Regions from separate parts of the Citrobacter sp. LST-B2 genome, predicted to be linked through region 3. Evidence: predicted binding sites of a transcription regulator. Region 3 holds the regulator's gene; each other region holds the start of a gene.
The links. Region 3 encodes CRP, which controls carbon source genes, mostly activating them, when cyclic AMP is high. Its sites were predicted from a motif close to ATGTGANNNNNNTCACAT; they were not measured.

Region 1: a site for CRP is predicted at 2,568-2,585, ahead of epd (erythrose-4-phosphate dehydrogenase). Genes of this name have one in related genera too.
Region 2: a site for CRP is predicted at 2,100-2,117, ahead of hpt (hypoxanthine phosphoribosyltransferase). Genes of this name have one in related genera too.

The regions. Positions count from the first base shown of each region.
Region 1 covers NZ_CP192598.1:865,815-870,546, reverse strand. Annotated here, with positions in the region: gene fbaA (class II fructose-bisphosphate aldolase) at 1-49, opposite strand, end outside; gene pgk (phosphoglycerate kinase) at 140-1,303, opposite strand; gene epd (erythrose-4-phosphate dehydrogenase) at 1,355-2,374, opposite strand; gene ACQ0PY_RS04245 (nucleoside/nucleotide kinase family protein) at 2,662-3,372, opposite strand; gene ACQ0PY_RS04240 (MltR family transcriptional regulator) at 3,369-3,878, opposite strand; gene glpX (class II fructose-bisphosphatase) at 3,894-4,732, opposite strand, start outside.
Region 2 covers NZ_CP192598.1:1,050,832-1,055,563, forward strand. Annotated here, with positions in the region: gene ACQ0PY_RS05055 (glucose/quinate/shikimate family membrane-bound PQQ-dependent dehydrogenase) at 1-2,039, opposite strand, end outside; gene hpt (hypoxanthine phosphoribosyltransferase) at 2,245-2,781, shown strand; gene can (carbonate dehydratase) at 2,847-3,509, opposite strand; gene ACQ0PY_RS05070 (ABC transporter ATP-binding protein) at 3,618-4,544, shown strand; gene ACQ0PY_RS05075 (ABC transporter permease) at 4,541-4,732, shown strand, end outside.
Region 3 covers NZ_CP192598.1:432,663-437,394, forward strand. Annotated here, with positions in the region: gene ACQ0PY_RS01980 (YccS/YhfK family putative transporter) at 1-1,549, opposite strand, end outside; gene crp (cAMP-activated global transcriptional regulator CRP) at 1,601-2,233, opposite strand; gene ACQ0PY_RS01990 (OsmC family protein) at 2,541-2,945, shown strand; gene ACQ0PY_RS01995 (phosphoribulokinase) at 3,045-3,914, opposite strand; gene ACQ0PY_RS02000 (YheU family protein) at 3,969-4,187, opposite strand; gene ACQ0PY_RS02005 (hydrolase) at 4,190-4,732, opposite strand, start outside.

The DNA of each region.
Region 1 (4,732 bases), 430 kb from region 3:
CATCACCGGTGATAACGCCAGGTTTTACGAAATCAAAAATTTTAGACATGTTACGAGTCCTGTATCTTCGGCCTTGGAAAGGGGTGCGTGCCACTTAAGCCCGCTGAAAATTGGGCAGGTTTCCCTGCCCATGAGTGTCTTACTTCTTAGCGCGCTCTTCGAGCATCGCTACTGCAGGCAGAACTTTACCTTCCACGAATTCGAGGAATGCGCCGCCGCCAGTGGAGATGTAGGAGATTTTGTCAGCAATACCGAACAGGTCGATAGCCGCCAGCGTGTCACCGCCGCCTGCAATAGAGAACGCGTTGCTGTCAGCAATTGCGTTAGCTACGATTTCAGTTCCTTTACGGAAGTTCGGGAATTCAAACACGCCAACCGGGCCGTTCCACAGAATGGTTTTTGCATTCTTCAGGATTTCAGCCAGCTGCTGTGCAGAAGCGTCGCCGATATCCAGGATCTGCTCGTCTTCTTTCACGTCGTTGACGGATTTCAGCGTGGCGGCAGCGCTTTCAGAGAACTCGGTCGCGACGCGAACGTCAGTCGGAACCGGGATATCGCACGTAGTCAGCAGACGTTTGGCTTCGTCAACCAGATCTGCTTCGTACAGGGATTTGCCCACATTGTGGCCCTGAGCGGCAACGAAGGTGTTCGCGATGCCGCCGCCAACGATCAGCTGATCAGCGATTTTGGACAGGGAATCCAGAACGGTCAGTTTGGTGGAAACTTTAGAACCGCCCACGATAGCGACCATCGGACGAGCTGGCTCTTTCAGCGCTTTACCCAGCGCATCCAGTTCTGCAGCCAGCAGCGGACCGGCACATGCGACGTCAGCAAATTTGCCGATACCGTGAGTGGAAGCCTGTGCACGGTGAGCCGTACCAAATGCGTCCATCACGAACACATCACACAGCGCAGCGTATTTTTTGGACAGCGCTTCGTCGTCTTTCTTCTCGCCTTTGTTGAAGCGAACGTTTTCCAGCACCACCAGCTCACCGGCAGCGACTTCAACGCCGTCGAGGTAATCTTTTACCAGGCGAACCGGGTTAGACAGTTTGTCTTTCAGGTAATTAACAACCGGCAGCAGAGAGAATTCTTCGTTGTACTCGCCTTCGGTAGGACGACCCAGGTGGGAAGTCACCATCACTTTAGCGCCTTGTTTCAGGGCCAGTTCGATGGTCGGCAGAGAAGCACGGATACGCGCATCGCTGGTCACTTTCCCTTCTTTAACTGGTACGTTCAGATCCGCACGGATAAAAACACGTTTACCAGCAAGATCCAAATCGGTCATCTTGATTACAGACATGGTGAATCCTCTCGTTGATTCTTGATAAAGTTTTGCAGACGCCCTTGCGCCCTACCTGAAACCTTTTGCAGCCATCGCTAACGTGGTGTCGAGCATTCTGTTAGCAAAGCCCCATTCATTGTCACACCAGACCAGTGTCTTAATAAGGTGCGCGCCACTGACCCGCGTTTGTGTACCATCAACAATGGCGCTATGCGGGTCGTGATTAAAATCGACGGAGACCAACGGTAATTCCGTATAGTCAACTATATCATGAAATGCACCTTGTGCCGCTTTTTGCAGCAACTGGTTGACTTCATTGGCTTTTACGGGCTTCATCACCGTAACGCTTAAGTCGATTGCCGTGACGTTTATCGTCGGTACCCTCACCGCAATCGCTTCAAAACGATCGTTAAACTGCGGGAAAATTCGGGTGATACCTGCCGCCAGTTTGGTATCGACCGGAATGATCGACTGACTCGCCGCGCGCGTCCGACGCAGGTCAGAATGGTACGCATCAATCACCTGCTGGTCGTGCATCGCGGAGTGAATGGTCGTCACCGTACCGGACTCTATGCCATAGGCATCATCCAATAATTTGATAATGGGAATAATACAATTCGTGGTACACGAAGCATTGGAGACGATGCGGTGGTCCGCGCGCAGTTGATCCTGATTGACGCCAAATACCACTGTGGCGTCGAGATCGTTGCTGCCAGGATGTGAAAAGAGCACTTTCTTCGCGCCAGCGGCGATATGCGCCTCGCCGTGTTCGCGGTTCCCGTAGACGCCCGTACAGTCCAGCACGATATCAACGCCGAGCTCGCGCCACGGAAGCGCCTCAAGCGAAGACTCATGCAGAATGCGAATCGCGTCGTCGCCAACTATGAGCTGCTCGCGCTCCTGGCGAACGTCCCATGCAAAACGTCCATGGCTGGTGTCATATTTCAACAAATGCGCCATGCCTGAAGCATCCGCCAGTTCATTGATTGCCACCACGGTGATTTCCGCCCGACGTCCGGATTCATATAAAGCACGAACCACATTACGTCCGATGCGACCGAAGCCATTAATCGCTACGCGTACGGTCATAGATCTCCTGCAAGGCTATCCCGATTCAGATGTGGCTGACAGAGTAATCCAGCGCATCGTTCAGGGGAACCTTACCTGTCGCAAACTGCGACTGATTGATTATTTGTCGAACATTTAATCGACTGAAACGCTTCAGCTAGAATAAGCGAAACGGGGAATAAAAGGAACGATTGTCCAGACGATTAAGCCAGCTATATGACCTGCATCACATTTTACCCGCTGTAAACGGGGGTAATTATTCCAGTAAACCGTAATAATCATCACACCTTAGCTGGAATAATTTATCATCAGGCGAGACGGTATTCCCCAGTGGCGTTCATCTCCAGTAGTAGACTCGCAGGACGACTTTCGCGCAGCACTCGCTCAACATTCGGTCCGTCTGTGCGTTCGTAAAACGCCTCGGCATCGGCTGGCGATAATCCTCCAGCCAGCTTGCGCCCCACCAGTCGCGCACGCAGGGCCTCCGCTGGCGCGCGAATAAACAGGGAAAAATCGCAGAACGCCGCCAGCGCCCGCCATCTCTCGTCATCCCGCAGCAGCCAGTTTCCTTCCACAATGACAATCGGCGTGCTCACCACAATCGCGTCTTCGACCGGATCGTGTTTTTGCCGATCATATTGCGGCCAGGTTCCTTCGCCTTCTCTAATCTGTCGCAGATTCTGCGCCAGTTTTTCAACGTCAAACGTCTCTGGCGCTCCTTTGTACGCACGCAGATGGTGCGTGTCCAGCCAGTCATTGTAATGATGGAAACCATCCATCGGGAGCGTTTGGATCGCCGGCAAAGAGGGCTCCTGACGAGAAAGCCACTCCCAAAACGTGGTCAGTGTGGATTTTCCGGTCCCGGGCGGCGCACTCAGAAACACAACGGTGCGTCGTCTGGCGTTCGCGGAATGGACGTTCGCCAGGTGCTGTAATAACGGCTTATGAACGTTCTCTATCTCATCATCATGATAATGGGCTTCAACCCGCAACCCGTTGACCATCAGTCCGATTTTCACGGTGTTAATTCCTTTAAAATTGACGTTACCGCCAGCGTCATTGCCGTCTTGACCATTCCGGAAAAACGCACCTCAGACCACGCCGCAAAATCGGCAAATTTCATCGACTCCAGCGCACTATATAAGGTCGTATTGCGGGTAATACTGTTGACGTTGCTGATAAAATCCCAGGTGATGTCATCGGCAAATCCCGGGATCTCATCCCGTTCGCTGACGTACTGATAAAACTGCGAAAAATGCGTAATATCGGCATAAAGCCATTTATCCATTTTTCCCAGCGCATAAATCAGGCGCAGCGCAACGTCAATATCATCAAGCGGCCCACTCTGGGCAAGTAACGGCTTCACTGCATATTCCACAATCTCTTCATCGTTATCGACAAATAGCGACGGCAGAAAGCGCTTAATGCCCTGTAGCAAAATGGAATGTGCCGTCGTCATAAACGAAAGTAAGTTATTTTGAGCATCCAGTTGCTCCAGCACATCGTCTTCTGTCAGCGTCGTCATTTGTTTCCCGATCAATCACCATGAATGCAGAGAGTCTATTATATTACACGTTCGATCCGCGCCGCCGATCAGTAAAGTTTGCGTACGCACCCCCTTTGCAACCTGTTGGATCCCATTCACAAGATCGCCGCCGGTCACTCCGGTCGCGCTGAAGAGGACGTCATGTCCCGCTACCAGTTCGTCGAGCGTATAGATCCGATTGACCTCGACGCCCATTTCCGCGCAGCGCTGGCGCTCCTGGGCGGCGATAAGACGATGCTCTTCGGTGTCGCCTTTCGCTTCACAAAAATCGATTAGCTCGGCCTGCATATCCCCCCCCAACGCTTTCACCGCACAGGCGGAAATCACGCCTTCTGGTGCACCGCCAATGGTATACATCAGGTCATAAGGGTTATCCTGCAAACAGGCCAGAACACTGGCGGCCACATCACCATCAGACAGGGCAAAGACTTTCACCCCCAACTGCGTGGCTTCGGCAATCGCTGGCTGAAGCCGCGGTTTATCCAGCGTGGCCATGCGCAGTCGATCCAGCGGTTTGCCCAGCGCTTTCGCCACCTGACGCAAATTATCCGCCAGGGGCCGCGCCAGGTTAATCACCCCTTTCGCCTGCCGGTTAACAACCAGCTTTTTCATGTACATATCAGGGGCATGTAACAAGCTTCCCCGCGGCGCAAACGCCATCACCGCCAGCGCATTGCTCTGCCCCATCGCAACCATCCGGGTGCCTTCAATAGGATCGACCGCGATATCAACCTCTGGCCCGCTGCCGCTGCCAACCTCTTCGCCAATCCACAGCATCGGCGCGTGATCAATCTCGCCCTCACCAATGACGATGCGCCCGCGAATAGCGATGT
Region 2 (4,732 bases), 620 kb from region 3:
TTGGTCTTCAGATCCAGCGCGGAGATATAACCCCAGGCCGGTTGCTTACATGGCAGACCAAACGGCGACAGGAATGGGTTCAGCGTGACGCCAAACGGCACGCCATATTGCGGCTGGATACCGGATTCGGTGCCTGTGCCTTTTGCATCTTTCGGCTGTTCCATCGGATTACCCGGACCGCGTGGGATCAGCTTCGAGACGAACGGCAGCGCCATCGGGTTGGCAATCGCCACCTGACGGTTCGGATCGACCGAGATACCACCCCATTCGAACATCCCGAGGTTACCCGGGAACACCAGCGTGCCCTGCTCAGACGGCGGAGTAAAGATGCCCTCATAGCGCATCTGGTGGAACATCACGCGGCACACCAGTTGATCGAACATGGTGGCGCCCCACATATCCGCTCCGGTCAGATCTTTTTTCGGGCGGAAACTCAGTTCAGAGAACGGCTGCGTTTTGCTGACGTAATCGCCTTTCGCGGCACCCTGCGGAACCGGTTTTTCCGGTGCCGGAACGACCAGTTCACCGTTACGGCGGTCGAGGACAAAGATGTTACCGGTTTTCGCTGGCGCGTAGATAACAGGGACTTTCTCACCGTTGACGGTGATATCCGCCAGCGTCGGCTGGGACGGCATGTCCATATCCCACAGATCGTGGTGGACGGTCTGATAGCTCCAGGCAAGTTTACCGGTGGTCGCGTTCAGCGCCACAATCGAGCTGGCGTAGCGTTCCTGCTCTGGCGTACGGTTACCCCCCCAGATATCCGGCGTAGTCACCCCCATCGGCAGATAGACCAGATCCAGCTTCGCGTCGTAGGCCGCCGGAGCCCAGGAGTTCGGCGAGTTAAAGGTAAAAGAGTGCTCATCGGAAGGGATTGCATTCGGGTCTTTCGCACCCGGATCGAACGCCCACAGCAGTTTACCGTTATTGACGTCAAAACCACGGATCACGCCCGAGGTTTCGCGGGTGGAGAAGTTATCCGTTACTGAACCAGCAATCACAATCGTTTTATCGGTGATGATTGGCGGCGATGTTGGCTCATACAGACCCGGCGTGGTGTCCGGCATGTTGGTCTGCAGATTCAGAATACCTTTGTTGGCAAAGGTTTCACACAGCTTGCCGGTTTCGGCATTCACCGCAAACAGACGACCGTCGTTGACGGGCAGGATGATACGGCGCGGACAGTCGGCAACCACTTCCGGGGAAGCGTTATCGGCTTTCGCTTCATGGTACGACACGCCACGGCAGGTCACGTGCTGGAAGCTGGTGTTGGTATTGAGTTGCGGATCGAAATGCCACTTCTCTTTACCGGTAGCGGCATCCAGCGCGAACAGACGCTGATGGGCGGTACAAAGATACAGCGTATCGCCAACCTTAATCGGCGTCACTTCATTGGTGATTTCACCCGGATCGTTCGGCTGCTTCAGGTCACCGGTGCGAAACACCCACGCTTCTTTCAGATTGTGGACGTTATCGGCGTTGATCTGTTTGAGCGGCGAGAAACGCTGGCCTTCCTGATTACGACCATACGCGGGCCAGTCGTTGTCCGAAATGGCGGAGATAGGTTCGGCTGGTGTGGCGTCGGCGCTCAGCGTGCCGTTGATCTCCTGCGGATCATGAAAGCCCGCCCAGGTGAGGATCCCGCCGCTGATCAGCAGGGCCACCACCAGAGCAGCTACGGCACCGCGGGAAGGGACGATCAGGCGATGCCAGACGAACGGTAAAATCAGCCAGATGCCGAAGAAGACCAGAATATCGCTGCGCGGCGTCAGCGCCCAAAAGTCGAACCCGACCTCCCACACGCCCCAAATCAGGGTGGCGAGGAGCAGGGCGGCGTACAGCCAGAGTGCGGAACGTTTGCTGCGCCAGAGCAATACGGCAACGCCCAGCATCACCAGTCCCGCAATCGGGTAGTACCAGGAGCCGCCAATGGCGACCAGCCAGCCTCCGCCGATCAAAAGATAAAGCCCGCATAGCGCTGCAAAGAGGGCCGTTAGCGTCACGAGTAACCGTGGCGAACGTGCGTTGTTATCTGCCATAAAAATACACCATCTCAATTTGTTAATTTTTTAGTAGCAATTAATTATAGGATTTAACATGTGTGATCGTCATCACAAAATGAGCTTTATTAAGAGATGCCGCGAATAAATACTTTTACTGGTATACTGCGTGCCTTGCGCTTAGATGCTGACTTATCAAGAGCTGGCATTGAGTGATTTGTTTTTAAATCATATGGTTAGAGATATGAAACATACTGTAGAAGTCATGATCCCCGAAGCGGAGATCAAAGCGCGTATCGCTGAACTGGGTCGTCAGATTACTGAGCGTTATAAAGACAGCGGCAGTGATATGGTGCTGGTGGGTCTGCTACGTGGCTCATTCATGTTTATGGCGGACCTGTGCCGTGAAGTGCAGGTATCTCATGAAGTCGATTTTATGACCGCCTCCAGCTACGGTAGCGGCATGTCCACCACCCGTGACGTCAAGATCCTCAAAGATCTCGATGAAGACATTCGCGGCAAGGACGTGCTGATTGTGGAAGACATTATCGACTCCGGTAACACGCTGTCGAAAGTGCGTGAAATCCTGAGCCTGCGTGAACCGAAATCTCTGGCGATTTGCACCCTGCTGGATAAACCCTCCCGCCGTGAAGTGAACGTTCCGGTCGAGTTCATCGGGTTCTCCATTCCGGATGAGTTCGTGGTGGGCTACGGTATTGATTATGCGCAGCGCTATCGTCATCTGCCGTATGTCGGCAAAGTGGTGTTGCTGGACGAATAAGCGTAAAAAAGCCGGGAAAATCCCGGCTTTGACTGGATACATCCCTGGTGTATGACCGGGGATTTTTATTTGTGATTAACGTGCTTCTGGCTGAGGTTAGACACGCCCTGACGATAACGCTGCTCCAGGGTGGCGCGACTGGTCGCGGTCACTTCCAGATCGCGCAGCAGGCCGTCGTGAATACCGTATGCCCAGCCGTGGATGGTCACTTTTTGACCCCGTTTCCAGGCTGACTGCATGATGGTGGAGTGGCCCAGGTTATACACCTGTTCCATCACGTTCAGCTCGCACAGCGTGTCCATACGGCGCTCTTGCGGCATTTCACCCAGCAATGAGCTATGTTTGAACCAGATATCACGGATATGCAGCAGCCAGTTGTCGATGAGGCCCAGTTCCGGGTTATCGACCGCAGCCTGTACGCCGCCACACCCGTAGTGACCACAGATAATAATGTGTTCAACTTCGAGGACATCAACGGCATACTGAACAACAGAGAGGCAGTTGAGGTCGGTGTGGATGACCAGGTTGGCCACATTACGGTGGACAAATAATTCGCCCGGTTCAAGACCGGTTAAACGTTCTGCGGGAACGCGACTGTCGGAACATCCAATCCATAGAAAGCGCGGTTTTTGCGCTTGCGCCAGTTTCTCAAAAAATCCGGAATCCTCTTCCACCAGCATTTTTGACCATAGTGCATTGTTGCTGATGAGTGTATCTATGTCTTTCATGGAGGTTAACGACCTGTAACCAAATAAGTGCGTTGGGCTAATATAGGGCAACTCCGGGATTATTTAAACCACATATAAAGTGTAAGTACGTAAGGTAAGTAAAAATTTATGACCATTGCACTGGAACTTCAACAACTTAAAAAAACCTATCCTGGCGGTGTTCAGGCACTGCGCGGGATAGATTTACAGGTCGAAGCGGGAGATTTTTACGCGCTTCTGGGGCCGAACGGGGCAGGCAAGTCGACCACTATCGGTATCATCAGCTCGCTGGTGAATAAATCGTCCGGGCGCGTCAGCGTCTTTGGTTACGATCTCGAAAAAGATGTCGTCAACGCCAAACGTCAACTCGGGCTGGTGCCACAGGAATTTAACTTCAACCCGTTTGAGACCGTACAGCAGATTGTGGTCAATCAGGCGGGCTACTACGGCGTGGAGCGAAAAGAGGCGGTTGAGCGCAGCGAAAAGTATTTAAAACAGCTCGATCTGTGGGAAAAACGCAACGAACGTGCGCGGATGTTATCCGGCGGGATGAAGCGCCGTCTGATGATCGCCCGCGCGCTGATGCACGAACCGAAGCTACTGATTCTCGATGAACCGACAGCGGGTGTCGATATTGAACTTCGCCGCTCAATGTGGGGGTTTTTGAAGGATTTAAACGATAAAGGCACCACGATCATTCTGACCACTCACTATCTGGAAGAGGCAGAAATGCTCTGCCGCAACATCGGGATTATTCAGCACGGCGAGCTGGTCGAAAACACCTCGATGAAGAACCTGCTCTCTAAGCTCAAGTCCGAAACCTTCATTCTCGATCTGGCAGCGAAAAGTCCGTTGCCGCAGCTGGAGGGCTATCACTATCGGCTGGTGGATACCTCAACGCTGGAAGTGGAAGTATTGCGTGAGCAGGGAATTAACAGCGTGTTCAGCCAGCTCAGCGCGCAGGGCATTCAGGTATTGAGTATGCGTAACAAAGCGAACCGCCTTGAAGAGCTGTTTGTGTCACTGGTTCATGAAAAACAAGGAGATCGCGCATGATGCAGCTTTACTGGGTCGCGCTGAAAAGCATCTGGGCGAAAGAAATTAACCGCTTTATGCGGATCTGGATCCAGACGCTCGTGCCGCCCGTCATCACCATGACGCTCTATTTTATTATCTTCGGTAACCTGATTGGTTCCCGCATTGGCGAGATGCACGGTTTCAGCTATATGCAGTTTATCGTGCCG
Region 3 (4,732 bases):
CGTTTTTACGCAACAGTCCGCTCTGCCATTGTGGCCATAACCAAACGGTGCCGCCAAACGCAATCAGGCAGCCTATCACCGTGTCGACAAATCGCGGAATGATGAACTGTTCGCCGTCCAGCGTCAGGAGTTGCAGGGTGTACACCGCCGTGACGGTAAATCCCACGGTCGCCCAGCCGTAGTTTTTGCGGATGGTCAGATAGCTGACCAGGGTGATCACCAGCATCAGCGCCAGCGTATATCCTTCAGGAATATGAAAGTGCAGTGTTACGCCTGCGATAATCAGCCCCACCAGCGTTCCCGCCGAACGGTGCAGAATACGCACGCGGGTGGCGCCGTAACCGTTTTGTGTCACAAACAGCACCGTCATCAGGATCCAGTAAGGCTTCGGCAGATGCAGCGCGGTTCCCATCAGACTGGCGATACTGAGCATGACGCTGATCCGCCCGGCGCTGCGGAGCGCCGGAGATTTCAGCGAGAGGTAGTTTTTCAACGCCGGCAGCAGCGGTAGCCGACGCTGCTTATCGGCCATCAGATCGCGGGCGTACAATGGTCGCTGGGTGCGCAGTACGCGGGCGATACGGCTGAAGTGCCAGTAACAGAACTGCCCGACGGGGTTATCCGGATGCTGATGAGCAATTTTTTCCAGCGCGCCAATCTGCTTTTGCATGGTGAACCGCGTCGGCAGCCGGTGATACAGAATGTCATCCGCCAGTACGCGCAGGCGAGCGGCGACCGTTTGCGCCGTCCAGCGTATCACCTGCTCCGCGTGACTGCGCTCGACCAGCTTTTGCACCTCTTCCGGTTGATGCAAACTGACGGAGATATGTTCCTGCAGATCCAGCGCTTCCTGAAAGGCGCGCAGCATCCGCTTATAGTCATTATTGTGATGCGCCGACAGCATGTGCATCTGCTGATAGCACTGGGTGATGAGGTCGACGGCCTTCTGCTGGCGCACCAGAAGCGGCGGCAGGGCTTTTTCCGGGTCGGTATGCTGGGTCAGCATGCTGTATTTCGCTTCGCAGTAATCCGCCAGTTCCCGGTACAGCAGGCTCAGCGACTCGCGCAGCGGCTGTTCGCGCCAGAGCCAGAACCAGAACCAGTTAAACAAGCCATACCACAGCGTGCCCAGCGCGTAGATCAGCAGCGGTTCCCAGACCGGCATATTTCCTGCCAGGCTCAGTGTGAAAATCGCCGCGATCAGCGAGGCCGGAAGCAAACGCGCGTGAAGGGAGCTCAATTCAGCGGTGACGCCGAGCGTGAGCGTCAGGCCGGTCAGGATCAGGGGTAACGGCACCGCTTGCGCCAGCAGTAGCTGCATGATCAGGCTACAGCCGGCAAACAGCGACGCACCGATAATCAGACGTTTGAAAAAGCGTTTGTGCGGAGTATCAAGCCCGGCAATGTTGCAGCAGGCGGGAACGAGAGAGAAGAGCAGGCCCAGATGTAACTGCCCGATGATCAGTCCGACGGCCACGGGCAAACAGAGCACCAGCGTTTGACGTAGTGCATAATTGATTTCTGGGTGATAAATCAGTCTGCGCCACATTGGCAAAACAAAAATGACGCGCTAGCGGGTAGCGCGTCATTTCCGATGAGATTAACGAGTGCCGTAAACGACGATCGTTTTACCGTGAGCGGAGATCAGGTTCTGATCTTCCAGCATCTTCAGAATACGACCAACGGTTTCGCGAGAGCAGCCAACGATCTGGCCAATCTCCTGGCGAGTGATTTTGATCTGCATGCCGTCCGGGTGAGTCATCGCATCAGGTTGTTTCGCCAGATTCAGCAGAGTCTGGGCGATACGACCGGTCACGTCGAGGAAGGCCAGGTTACCGACTTTCTCTGAAGTGACTTGCAGACGGCGAGCCATTTGGGAAGAGAGGCGCATCAGAATATCCGGGTTCACCTGGATCAACTGACGGAATTTCTTGTAAGAAATTTCAGCCACTTCACACGCTGTTTTCGCCCGAACCCATGCGCTACGTTCCTGGCCTTCTTCAAACAGGCCCAGTTCGCCAATAAAATCACCCTGATTCAGATAAGAAAGGATCATTTCTTTGCCTTCCTCATCCTTAATCAACACTGCCACTGAGCCCTTAACGATGTAGTACAACGTTTCTGCTTTTTCACCCTGGTGAATCAGCGTGCTCTTGGACGGGTACTTATGAATGTGGCAATGAGACAAGAACCATTCAAGTGTCGGGTCTGTTTGCGGTTTGCCAAGCACCATGCGCGATTATCCTCTGTTATAAGCTGTCTCCAGAGCCAAAAAATGCCGCTGTCTCTGGGGTTGCAAAAATGTGCTTCCCGCGTCCTGGGAAGAGGCTGTCAAAAACTCACTGCAGCCTTTAATGTGAAGTCCTCTGCATACATGCAGTACATCAATGTATTACTGTAGCATCCTGACTGTTTTAGCATAGCTTTAGCCGTGTGTCTCCTGGTGTCTCGCTTCAGCATGACGGAGGTCGCCTTCCGTTGCGAGAAATGTTATGTACGCGTAATCTGTCAGGAAAATTGACGCACTGGAGTTAAAAAATATGCAAGCGCGTGTTAAATGGGTTGAGGGGTTAACCTTCCTTGGTGAGTCGGCTTCCGGACACCAGATTTTGATGGACGGTAACTCTGGTGATAAAGCGCCGAGCCCGATGGAAATGGTGTTGATGGCAGCGGGCGGTTGCAGCGCCATTGACGTGGTTTCTATCCTGCAAAAAGGCCGTCAGGATGTGACGAACTGCGAAGTGAAACTGACGTCAGAACGTCGCGAAGAGGCGCCACGCCTGTTCACCCACATCAATCTGCACTTTATTGTCACCGGTAACGATCTGAAAGATGCCGCCGTTTCGCGTGCGGTCGACCTGTCAGCGGAGAAGTACTGCTCTGTGGCGCTGATGCTGGGAAAAGCGGTCAACATTACCCATTCATATGAAGTGATTGCGGCGTAATTTTTCCTGTCGCCGGATGGCGGCTAGCGCCTGGTCCGGCCTACAGATCCCTGATTTGTAGGCTCGATAAGCGTAGCGCCATCGCGCACTTCCCATCGTTTATTCGATCTTCTTGCCTTCCATCAGTCGCTGCACCAGCGGCAACATGATGAGTTCCATTGCCAGCCCCATTTTGCCGCCGGGTACCACCAATGTATTGATGTGGGAAATGAATGACCCCTGCAGCATCGCCAGCAACCAGGGGAAATCGATTCCTTCCAGATTACGGAAATGAATCACGACAAAGCTCTCATCCAGTGACGGAATGCCTTTGGCCGCGAATGGGTTCGAGGTGTCGACGGTGGGAACGCGCTGGAAGTTAATGTGGGTGCGGGAGAACTGCGGCGTGATGTAGTTGATATAGTCGTCCATCGAACGCACCACCGAATCCATCACCGCCTCACGAGAATGGCCTCGTTCGCTGGTGTCGCGGATAAGCTTCTGGATCCACTCCAGGTTAACGATGGGGACCACGCCGACCAGGAGATCAACATGTCTTGCGACCTCATGCTGGGGCGTGACGACGCCGCCGTGCAGGCCTTCATAGAACAATACGTCAGTGGGTTCCGGCAGGGGTTGCCACGGGGTAAACGTCCCCGGTACCTGATTCCATGGCACGGCTTCATCATAGGTATGCAGATATTTACGCGACTGGCCTTTGCCCGTCTGACCGTACTCGATAAACGTCTGCTCCAGTAGACCGAAGTCATTGGCGTCGGGGCCAAAATAGCTGATGTGGCGTCCGGCGTCGCGTGCTTTGCGGATCGCCATATCCATTTCCGGACGGGTATAGCGGTGAAAACTGTCGCCTTCCACCTCGGCTGCGCGCAGGTTGAGCTGCGCAAAAATTTTACGGAACGCGAGGCTGGTGGTGGTGGTCCCCGCGCCGCTGGATCCTGTTACCGCAATCACCGGATGTTTGGCAGACATGTTAACTCCATCAATAAATTGATTTTTTATTATAGTCGGCCGATAGCGTGCGGGTTATTCGCGAAATTGCTTGCGCGGCATGATATTGACGGTTTCGTGCAACTCAGACCACACCAGCACCGCTTCGCCACACTGTAACTGGCGTTTGACGTCGGCGACTTTTTGTTCAAGGGTACGTTCATGTTCACCATAATCGGTACCTTCGCGCAACACAAAGCTTTCGATCAGATTGTCCAGCGTCTCGGGGGAAAGGTCCTGCCAGGGGATTTGCATGATTAGACCTCCAGATACGGTGTCAGCCAGTCAGGGATGCGCGATTCCAGCCACATTTCTGGCCGACGTAGCGTCCCGCCAATAAATCCAACGTGCCCGCCATGTTCGGTTAACTGATATTCCACCTGCGGCGGTAAATCTTCTGCTTTGGGGATCACATGATGATCCATAAACGGGTCGTCTTTCGCGTGAATGATCAGCGTCGGAATGGCGATGTCGCTGAGCAAGGGCATGGCACTGCACTGACGATAGTAGTCGATAGCATCGGCGAAGCCGTGAATTTTGGCAGTGATCAGATCGTCAAACTCACGGATCCGGCGCAGGGACTTCAACTGCGCCAGGCTCACCGGCAGCGAGCCTGGATAAGCCGCCAGCTTGCGCGATGCGTTAGCTTTCAGCAGGTTGAGCAGATAGCGCTGATAAATACGGGAAAAGCCTTTATCCATATGATAGCTGCATGCTTCCAGTACAAAGGGAGCCGAGACAATGACCGCCGCATCAAGCGGGATGTTTTTCCCTTCTTTAGCCAGCAGGCATGCCAACAT